Regions from separate parts of the Streptomyces vietnamensis genome, predicted to be linked through region 1. Evidence: predicted binding sites of a transcription regulator. Region 1 holds the regulator's gene; the other holds the start of a gene.
The links. Region 1 encodes HrcA, which represses chaperone genes, less so after heat shock. Its sites were predicted from a motif close to TTNGCACTCNGNNNNNCNGAGTGCNAA; they were not measured.
Positions count from the first base shown of each region.

Region 2: groL (chaperonin GroEL) is a predicted target of HrcA. The motif match lies at 2,742-2,768, and genes of this name have one in related genera.

Region 1 is NZ_CP010407.1:2,822,799-2,828,307, reverse strand. Features, by position in the region: gene SVTN_RS12640 (DUF3097 domain-containing protein) at 1-304, opposite strand, end outside; gene SVTN_RS12635 (MBL fold metallo-hydrolase) at 425-1,153, opposite strand; gene hrcA (heat-inducible transcriptional repressor HrcA) at 1,302-2,321, shown strand; gene dnaJ (molecular chaperone DnaJ) at 2,322-3,461, shown strand; gene SVTN_RS12620 (nitronate monooxygenase) at 3,644-4,735, shown strand; gene SVTN_RS12615 (16S rRNA (uracil(1498)-N(3))-methyltransferase) at 4,732-5,475, shown strand.
Region 2 is NZ_CP010407.1:4,671,332-4,676,840, reverse strand. Features, by position in the region: gene SVTN_RS41085 (hypothetical protein) at 1-800, shown strand, start outside; gene groL (chaperonin GroEL) at 947-2,575, opposite strand; gene SVTN_RS20990 (cold-shock protein) at 3,042-3,245, opposite strand; gene SVTN_RS20985 (MoaD/ThiS family protein) at 3,655-3,933, opposite strand; gene thrC (threonine synthase) at 3,948-5,258, opposite strand; SAM riboswitch class I at 5,252-5,396, opposite strand.

The DNA.
Region 1 (5,509 bases):
CGCGTGCGCCGGGTACGGCGATCGAGCCCGAGGCCGTACGGGTCGGGCGCACCGGACCGCCCGCCACCGGCCGGACCAGGGTCACGACCTCGCCCTCCAGGAGGAAGCCGCGCGGCTCCAGCGGGAAGACCCGGTGCTTGCCGAACCGGTCCTCCAGCGTCACCGTGCCCGCCTCGCAGCGGATCACCGCCCCGCAGAAGCCCGTGGTGACCTCCTCGACGACCAGGTCGGGGTCCGCCGGGACCTCCGGCACGGGCGCCGACTTCTTCCAGGGCGGTGTCAGATCGGGGTTGTAACTGCGCATGGGCTCGATTCTGTCCAGGACGCGGTGGCGGGGAATCTGCTGGGGGTCCGGGGGTCATCCCCCGGGAGATGCAGTCAAGGCGGCGTCAGATCCGGGTTGTAGCTGCGCATTCGGGTGACGTTAGGGCACGTCGAAGCGCCGTGCCAGTTCATCGCGCTGTGCCCTCACGAACGTGGCGTCCACCACCGCCCCGTGCCCCGGTACGTACGCCGCCTCCTCGCCGCCCAGGGCGAGCAGGCGGTCCAGGGCGTCCGGCCAGCGGGACGGGATCGCGTCCGGGCCCGCCTGCGGTTCGCCCGACTCCTCCACCAGGTCCCCGCAGAAGACGACCTCGCGCCCGCCCGGGACGCAGAGCGCCAGGTCGTGGCCCGTGTGGCCGGGGCCCACGTTCGCCAGGAGCACCTGGCGGTCGCCCAGGTCGAGCGTCCACTCGCCCGAGACCACGTGCCGGGGGGCCACCAGGACGTCCACCGCCTCCGCCGCCGTCTGCGGATCGATCCCTTGCCGTACCGCGTCCTCGCGCAGCGCCTCCCGTTCCCGGGCCAGGGAGAGGAGCTCGTCCGAGCCCACCGCGCCGAAGACCTCCGCGCCTGCGAACACCGCCGTGCCGAAGACGTGGTCGAAGTGGGGGTGGCTCAGTGCGATGTGTGTCACCTTTCGGCCGCCCGTGAGTGCCGTGATCTGTGCCCGCAGCTCCGCGCCCTCCGCGAGCGAGGACCCCGTGTCGTACAGCAATACCGCCCGCGTACCCACGACAAGGCCCACCGTGGCGTCCCAGCCGGGCAGTCGGCGCCTGCCGACTCCGTCCGCGAGGCGCTCCCATCCGTACGCTTCCCAATCCACGTCCATGGGGCGACGCTAACCGGTGCGGGCGCCGCCTCCTTGCCAGGAGCGATGCCCGCCGCCGTACACTGGCCGGGGGATCGCTGGCACTCGGACAGGGCGAGTGCCAAAAGCGGAGCAACCGGAACGACGACGACAGCTGGAGGTGCGCACGATGCTCAGCGAACGCAGACTCGAGGTCCTGCGCGCCATCGTCCAGGACTACGTCGGGACGGAGGAGCCCGTCGGCTCCAAGGCGCTCACCGAGCGCCACAAGCTCGGCGTGTCGCCCGCCACCGTGCGCAACGACATGGCCGTCCTCGAGGAGGAGGGGTACATCGCCCAGCCTCACACCAGTGCGGGGCGCATCCCCACCGACAAGGGCTACCGGCTCTTCGTCGACCGGCTCGCCGGCGTCAAGCCGCTGTCGACGCCCGAGCGGCGGGCCATCCACAACTTCCTCGACGGAGCCGTCGACCTCGACGACGTCGTCGGGCGCACCGTGCGGCTGCTCGCTCAGCTGACCCGCCAGGTCGCCGTCGTCCAGTACCCCTCGCTGACCCGCTCGACCGTCCGGCACGTGGAGCTGCTCTCGCTGGCCCCCGCCCGCCTGATGCTCGTCCTCATCACCGACACCGGCCGGGTCGAGCAGCGCGTCGTCGACTGCCCCGCGCCCTTCGGCGAGACCTCGCTCGCCGACCTGCGGGCCCGGCTCAACAGCCGGGTCGTCGGCCGCCGGTTCGCCGACGTGCCGCAGCTGGTGCAGGACCTCCCCGAGTCCTTCGAGGAGGCCGAGGACCGCGCCACGGTCTCGACCGTGCTCGCGACCCTCCTCGAAACGCTCGTCGAGGAGCACGAGGAGCGGCTGATGATCGGCGGCACCGCCAATCTCGCCCGCTTCGGACACGACTTCCCCCTGATGATCAGGCCCGTCCTTGAGGCTCTGGAGGAGCAGGTCGTGCTCCTCAAGCTGCTCGGCGAGGCCAAGGAATCGGGCATGACCGTACGCATCGGGCACGAGAACGCCCACGAGGGGCTGAGCTCCACGTCCGTCGTCTCGGTCGGCTACGGTTCGGGCGGCGAGGCAGTCGCCAAACTCGGCGTGGTCGGACCGACCCGCATGGACTACCCCGGAACGATGGGAGCGGTACGCGCAGTGGCACGTTACGTCGGACAGATCCTGGCGGAGTCGTAAGTGGCCACGGACTACTACGCCGTACTCGGCGTGCGCCGCGACGCGTCCCAGGACGAGATCAAGAAGGCGTTCCGGAGGCTCGCGCGCGAGCTGCACCCGGACGTCAATCCCGATCCGAAGACGCAGGAACGCTTCAAGGAGATCAACGCCGCCTACGAGGTCCTCTCGGACCCGCAGAAGAAGCAGGTCTACGACCTCGGCGGCGACCCGCTCTCGGCCTCCGGCGGCGGTGGCGCGGGCGGTGGCTTCGGAGCGGGCGGCTTCGGCAACTTCTCCGACATCATGGACGCCTTCTTCGGCACGGCCTCGCAGCGCGGCCCGCGCTCGCGGACCCGCCGCGGCCAGGACGCCATGATCCGCCTGGAGATCGACCTCAACGAGGCGGCCTTCGGTACGACCAAGGACATCCAGGTCGACACGGCGGTCGTCTGCACCACCTGTTCGGGCGAGGGCGCCGCGCCCGGCACCTCCGCGCAGACCTGTGACATGTGCCGCGGCCGCGGCGAGGTCTCCCAGGTCACCCGGTCCTTCCTCGGCCAGGTCATGACCTCCCGGCCCTGCCCGCAGTGCCAGGGCTTCGGTACGGTCGTGCCGACGCCGTGCCCCGAGTGCGCCGGCGACGGCCGCGTGCGGTCCCGCCGTACGCTCACGGTCAAGATCCCGGCCGGTGTCGACAACGGCACCCGCATCCAGCTCGCGGGCGAGGGCGAGGTCGGCCCCGGCGGCGGCCCCGCCGGCGACCTGTACGTCGAGATCCACGAGACCCCGCACGAGGTCTTCCAGCGGCGCGGGGACGACCTGCACTGCACGGTCACCATCCCGATGACGGCGGGAGCGCTCGGCACGAAGGTGCCGCTGCAGACCCTCGACGGCGTCGAGGAGATCGACATCCGCCCGGGCACGCAGTCCGGCCAGTCGATCCCGCTGCACGGGCGCGGCGTGACGCACCTGCGGGGCAACGGCCGGGGCGACCTGATCGTGCACGTCGAGGTGACGACCCCGAACAAGCTCGACGCCGAGCAGGAGCGTCTGCTGCGCGAACTGGCCAAGCTGCGGGGAGAGGAACGGCCCACCGGCCAGTTCCAGCCTGGGCAGCAGGGGCTGTTCTCGCGGCTCAAGGACGCGTTCAACGGGCGGTAGGCGCTCGGCTGGGGGTCCGGGGGGCGTCCCCCCGGGTCAGCACAGTCAGCCGGGGCAGCAGGGCTTGTTCTCGCGCCTGAAGGACGCCTTCGACGGGCGCTGATCCGTACGCAGCGGAAAGGGGCGGCACTCCCGTGCCGCCCCTTTCCCGCGTCCCGGACCGCGCATGACACGATGCCCATATGTCCACCACCGCACTGAACGATCTCTCTCGGTTCCCGATCGTGCAGGCCCCCATGGCGGGTGGCGCCTCCTGTCCCGAGCTCGTCGGAGCCGTCTGCGAGGCCGGGGCGCTCGGGTTCCTCGCCGGCGGGTACAAGACGGCCGGAGGCCTGTACCAGGAGATCAAGCGGGTACGCGGGCTCACCGCACGCCCCTTCGGGGTCAACCTCTTCATGCCGCAGGACGGCCGGCCCGCCGACCCCGCCGCCGTCGAGGTCTACCGCCACCAGCTCGCGGGCGAGTCCACCTGGTACGACACCCCCCTCGGCGAGACCGACGAGGGCCGTGACGACGCCTACGACGCCAAGCTGGCCATCCTCCTGGAGGACCCGGTCCCCGTCGTCTCCTTCACCTTCGGCTGCCCCCCGCGCGAGACCTTCCACGCCTTCGACCGCGCCGGTACGTACACGATCGTCACCGTCACCTCCGCCGACGAGGCCCTCGCCGCGCAGCAGGCCGGAGCCGACGCCGTCTGCGTCCAGGGCGTCGAGGCCGGCGGCCACCAGGGCACGTACCGCGACGACCCGGCCGACGAAGACGCCCCCGGCACCGGGCTCCTCACCCTCGTCACCCAGGTCCGCGAGGCCGTCGCGCTGCCGATCGTCGCCACCGGAGGCATCATGCGCGGTGCGCAGATCGCCGCCGTCCTCGCCGCCGGCGCCGACGCCGCCCAGCTCGGCACCGCCTTCCTCCCCTGCCCCGAGTCGGGCGCCCACCCGCTCCACAAGCAGGCCCTGACGGACCCGCTGTTCACCCGGACCGCCCTCACCCGGGCCTTCTCCGGGCGACCGGCCCGCGGCCTCGTCAACCGCTTCATGCGCGAGCACGGGCCGTACGCCCCCGCCGCCTACCCCGAGATCCACCACCTCACCGCCCCGCTCCGCAAGGCCGCCGCCACCGCGGGCGACGCCCAGGGCATGGCCCTGTGGGCCGGCCAGGGCCACCGCCTCGCCCGCGCGCTCCCCGCCGGGCAGCTGGTCGAGGTGCTGGCCGCCGAACTCGACACCGCCCTCTCCGATCTCTCCGGGCTCGCACACAGGAGCACCTCATGACCGCACCCGTCTTCGTCGTCGACACCGTCCCCGGTGCCGGGAGTTTCCTCCTGGACGGGCCCGAGGGGCGGCACGCCGTCTCCGTGAAGCGGCTGCGGGCCGGGGAGGAGCTCGTGCTCGCCGACGGGCGGGGCCGCTGGGCCGCGTGCGTGGTGGTCTCCGCCGAGGGCAGGGACGAGCTCACCGTGCGGGTCGACGAGGTCCACGAGGACCCCGAGGAGGAGCCCCGCATCACGGTCGTCCAGGCCCTGCCCAAGGGCGACCGGGGCGAACTCGCCGTCGAGACCATGACGGAGACCGGCGTGGACGCGATCGTGCCCTGGGCCGCCTCCCGCTGCATCACCCAGTGGAAGGGCGACCGGGGCCTCAAGGCCCTCGCCAAGTGGCGGTCCACCGCGCGCGAGGCCGGCAAGCAGTCGCGCCGCACCCGCTTCCCCGAGGTCGCCGACCTCATGACGACCAAGCAGGTCGCCGCCCTCCTCGCGGGTGCCGACTTCGCGGCCGTCCTGCACGAGGACCGCGACCACCCCAGTGGCGCGCTCGCCACCGCCGAACTCCCCGGGAAGGGGTCGATCGTGCTCGTCGTCGGCCCCGAGGGCGGGGTCTCCCCGGACGAACTCGCCGCCTTCGAGGCCGCGGGCGCGAAGCCGTACCGCCTCGGCCGCAGCGTCCTGCGCACCTCCACGGCCGGTACGGCGGCGACCGCTCTGGTCCTGGGGCGCACGGGCCGCTGGAGCTAGTTCCCCTTCGTTCGCGGCAGCTCGTCGAAGAGCG
Region 2 (5,509 bases), 1.8 Mb from region 1:
GGGTGCGCATCGGCGCCCCCCAGTACGGGATCGGCACGCCCGTGACCGTCTCCACGGGGGCGGACGGCCGCTTCAGCGCGAAGCTCGTCGCCGCCTCGGGCGGGGAGGCGGGCGGCTGGACGGTCGAATCCCCGGACCGGTACCTGAACTTCGAATCGGTCTACGGGCCGCTCGCCATCCCCAAGGAGTCCCGCACCGACCTCACGTCCATCGGCCTCTCCGCCGACGGCCGGGTCACGGTCACCGGCACCTTCCGCGCCATGTACGGAGGGGAGACGTCCATCATGGGGGCGCAGTACATCCAGCTGGAACAGTCCGTCGACGGCGGCTGGAAGAAGATCGCCACGACGAGCGTGAGCGACTCGTACTACAACGCGTTCACGCTCAAGGCCGCGAGCCGCGGCGGCTGGTTCCGGGTCCGGCACCTGACCAGCGACCAGTTCGCGGAGTCCGGCTCCGGGTCCTTCCGGCTCGCCCGCAACGACACCCGGATCGTCTCCCTGAACGCCGGCCCCGAGCCGGTCGCCAAGGGCGGGTACGTGACCGCGACCGGCGGGCTCCAGCACTACTGGGACGGGGCCTGGCGGGCGTACGGGAACGCTCCGGTCGTCCTGCAGTTCCAGGCGAAGGGCTCGACGACCTGGAAGACCGTGGCCTCCGGTCGCTCCAGCTCCGCCGGAAAGGTCTCCCTGAAGGCGAGGGCGAGCGCCGACGGCAGCTGGCGGATCTACTGCTTCGGCGACTACCGGCACTTCAACTCCCCGGCCTCGGCCGGCGGGGACTACGTCGACGTGCGCTGATCGGCGCCCCTGATCAGCGTCACTGATCGGCGCCCCTGATCAGCGTCACTGAGAAACGCCCGAGGGCGGCACCCCCTGGTGGGGGTGCCGCCCTCGTTCGCGTTCGCGGGTTGCGCGTTCAGCGATGAACTGCCGATCCGTCAGGATCAGAAGTCCATGTCACCGCCCGGCATGCCGCCGCCGGCCGGCGCGGCGGCCTTCTCCGGCTTGTCGGCGATGACGGCCTCGGTGGTGAGGAACAGCGCGGCGATCGACGCGGCGTTCTGCAGCGCGGAGCGCGTGACCTTCGCCGGGTCGATGATGCCCTCGGCGATGAGGTCGACGTACTCGTTGGTCGCGGCGTTCAGGCCGTGGCCGACGGGCAGGTTGCGGACCTTCTCCGCCACGACGCCGCCCTCGAGGCCGGCGTTGACGGCGATCTGCTTCAGCGGGGCCTCGAGGGCCAGCTTGACGATGTTGGCACCGGTGGCCTCGTCGCCCGTCAGGTCGCCCTCGAGCTTCTCGAAGACGTTGGAGGCCTGGAGCAGGGCCACGCCACCGCCGGCGACGATGCCCTCCTCGACGGCCGCCTTCGCGTTGCGAACGGCGTCCTCGATGCGGTGCTTGCGCTCCTTGAGCTCGACCTCGGTCGCGGCACCGGCCTTGATGACCGCAACACCGCCGGCGAGCTTCGCCAGGCGCTCCTGCAGCTTCTCGCGGTCGTAGTCCGAGTCGGAGTTCTCGATCTCGGCGCGGATCTGGTTCACGCGACCGGCGACCTGCTCGCTGTCACCGGCACCGTCGACGATGGTGGTCTCGTCCTTGGTGATGACGACCTTGCGGGCGCGGCCGAGCAGGTCCAGGCCCGCGTTCTCGAGCTTGAGGCCGACCTCCTCGGAGATGACCGTGCCGCCCGTGAGGATGGCGATGTCGTTCAGCATGGCCTTGCGGCGGTCGCCGAAGCCCGGGGCCTTGACGGCGACGGACTTGAAGGTGCCGCGGATCTTGTTGACGACCAGGGTCGACAGGGCCTCGCCCTCGACGTCCTCGGCGATGATCAGCAGCGGCTTGCCCGACTGCATGACCTTCTCCAGGAGCGGAAGGAGGTCCTTCACGGAGGAGATCTTGGAGTTGACGATCAGGAGGTACGGGTCGTCGAGCGACGCCTCCATGCGCTCCATGTCGGTGGCGAAGTACGCCGAGATGTAGCCCTTGTCGAAGCGCATGCCCTCGGTGAGCTCGAGCTCCAGACCGAAGGTCTGCGACTCCTCGACGGTGATGACGCCTTCCTTGCCGACCTTGTCCATCGCCTCGGCGATGAGCTCGCCGATCTGGGTGTCGGCGGCGGAGATGGAGGCCGTGGAAGCGATCTGCTCCTTGGTCTCGACATCCTTCGCCTGCTCGAGGAGGGCGCCGGAGACGGCCTCGACGGCCTTCTCGATGCCGCGCTTGAGGGCCATCGGGTTGGCACCGGCGGCGACGTTGCGGAGACCCTCGCGGACGAGCGCCTGGGCGAGGACGGTGGCGGTGGTCGTACCGTCGCCGGCGACGTCGTCCGTCTTCTTGGCGACTTCCTTGACCAGCTCGGCGCCGATCTTCTCGTACGGGTCCTCGAGCTCGATCTCCTTGGCGATGGAGACACCATCGTTGGTGATCGTGGGGGCGCCCCACTTCTTCTCGAGGACGACGTTGCGACCCTTGGGGCCGAGGGTGACCTTGACGGCGTCAGCGAGCTGGTTCATGCCGCGCTCGAGACCGCGCCGGGCCTCCTCGTCGAACGCGATGATCTTGGCCATGTGAAGTGGTCCTCCCGGACATGGGGTGGATAACGCTCCAGGACCGCGCCGACGCCCGCGACGGACGGCCTCCGCGACTCCGTGTGGTTCCTTGCCCCACCCGGCCGGCGGCCTCGTCTGCCCGATCCTCGTAGCACTCTCACCTTCCGAGTGCTAACGCCAATGATTAGCACTCGCCCTAGGAGAGTGCAAGCGACTCTCGCGTTTCGGGAGGTGACCAGGGGGTGGCCGGGGCGGAACGCACGAGGGGGCCGGGAACGCGCGAAGGGCCCGGGAGCACACCAGGGACCCGAGAACGCGCAAGGAGCCCGGGAACGCACGAGGGGTCCGGGAACGCACGAGGGGTCCGGGAACGCACGAGGGGTCCGGGAACGCACGAGGGGTCCGGGAACGCACGAGGGGTCCGCATCCCCTCAGGGATGCGGACCCCTCGACGGCGTTGCGTCGGTGGCCGATCGCGCCGCGCTCAGACGGCGAGCTTGACCATGTCCGCCTGCGGACCCTTCTGGCCCTGCGAGATCTCGAACTCGACCCGCTGGCCCTCTTCGAGGCTGCGGTAGCCATCCATCTGGATCGCGCTGTAGTGGACGAAAACATCCGCACCACCGTCTACCGCGATGAAGCCGTAGCCCTTCTCCGCGTTGAACCACTTGACGGTGCCCTGAGCCATGCCTAACTCCCCTATTACTGGCCCTTGCGCGGGACCGCACCTCGCGGACCCGGGTCAGACCCTGCGCCGGAACGCGTCGACCGCCGCTGAATGTATCTGCCCAACTGCCCTCTGCAACAGGTCATTCGACCGAGAATTCTGGGCGCGCCGGAAAGGGGAATTGGGGATAATCCCCTGGATCACGGGGCAAGTCGGGCCCGGCAAAGCACGCAGAACGTACACAACGTGCAGGCACTTTGGCTGCTTCTTGTCGTGCGGAGACGCATTCTCATATGCGTTCGGCATGCGCAGCGGAGGGGACTTCCCCAACTCTACCGCGCTCAACCATGCAGAATTGCCCCTTCCGCTTATCGCGCGGAAGGGGCAATTCGTACTGACCGGTAGGCCTCGGCGAAGGCTCAGCCGAGGATCAGCAGCCTCCGGCGACGGCCGGGATGATCGAGACGCCCGCGCCGGCCGGGGTGGCCGTCTCCAGGCCCTGCTCGAAGCGCACGTCGTCGTCGTTGACGTAGACGTTGACGAAGCGGCGCAGCTTTCCCTGGTCGTCCAGGACGCGGGCGGCGATGCCGGTGTGGTTCTTCTCCAGGTCCGCGATGACCTCGGCGAGGGTCGCGCCCTCGGCCTGGACCTCGGACTGCCCGCCCGTGTAGGTGCGGAGGATGGTGGGGATGCGGACGTTCACGGCCATGTCTTCGTTACCTTTCAGAGCGCCAGGCCGGCGTCGCGGAACGCGTCCAGGCTCGGGCGGATGGTGGCGGTCGCCTGAGAGGTTTCGGCCACCGCGTCCAGGGTCTTGAGTCCGTCGCCGGTGTTGAGGACGACGGTGGTGAGGCTCGGGTCGATGAGACCGGCCTCGACGAGCTTCTTGGTGACGCCGACGGTCACGCCGCCCGCGGTCTCGGCGAAGACGCCCTCGGTCTGCGCGAGCAGCTTGATGGCGTCGACGACCTGCTCGTCGTCGACGTCCTCCACGGCGCCGCCGGTCCGGCGGGCGATGTCGAGGACGTACGGGCCGTCGGCCGGGTTGCCGATGGCGAGGGACTTGGCGATGGTGTTCGGCTTCTGGGGCCGTACGACGTCGTGCCCGGCCTTGAAGGCCGCCGACACCGGGGAGCAGCCCTCGGCCTGGGCGCCGAAGATCTTGTACGGCTTGTCCTCGACGAGGCCGAGCTTGATGAGCTCCTGCAGACCCTTGTCGATCTTCGTCAGCTGCGAGCCCGAGGCGATCGGGATGACGAGCTGGTCGGGGATGACCCAGCCGAGCTGCTCGCAGATCTCGTACGCGAGCGTCTTGGAGCCCTCGCCGTAGTACGGGCGGAGGTTGACGTTCACGAAGCCCCAGCCCTCGCCGAGCGGGTCGCCGATGAGCTCCGAGCAGAAGCGGTTGACGTCGTCGTAGTTGCCCTCGATGGCGACGAGGTCACCGCCGTAGACACCGGCCATGACGACCTTGCCCTGCTCCAGGTCGTGCGGGATGAACACGCAGGAGCGGAAGCCGGCGCGGGCGGCGGCGGCGCCGACGGCGCCGGCCAGGTTGCCGGTGGAGGAGCAGGAGAGGGTGGTGAAGCCGAAGGCGCGGGCGGCTTCGAGCGCCTGGGCGACGACCCGGTCCTTGAAGGAGTGGGTCGGGTTGCCGGAGTCGTCCTTGACGAAGAGCTTGCCGGGCTCGACGCCGATCGCGGCGGCGAGGTTGTCGGCCTGGATGAGCTTGGTCCAGCCGGGGTTCAGGTTGGGCTTCTCGGCGACGTCGGCGGGGACGGGCAGGAGGGGGGCGTAGCGCCAGATGTTGGCGGGGCCGGCCTCGATCTGCTTGCGCAGCGCCTCGGGGTCACCGGTGGGAAGGTCGTACGCGACTTCGAGCGGTCCGAAACAGAGTTCGCAGGCGAAGATCGGGCCGAGCGGGAAGACCTCACCGCATTCGCGACAGGAAAGCCCGGAAGCGGGACCGAGGTCGACGGTGCTGGTGGGTACGGCGGTCTGTGCAGCCATGGAGGCGAGGCCCTTTCTCCTCATCTTTCCCATGACGAATTTTTCGCCATGAGACGGATTTGGCACCTTCCCTAGCCGGGGACCTCGCTGGAGGACGAGTAACCGACTGGAGGGTTGCCGGGGCTTCAACGGGCCGTTTCCCTCTGCCCCTCTGGATGAGCGGTATTCGATTGTGAGACGCGGGCGGCACCCCGACATGCATCGGGCATCCGCGTTGTTCAAGACTGTAACCGAAGGCTTCGAAGGTGGAGACCGACGTCCGATCCGCGAGATGG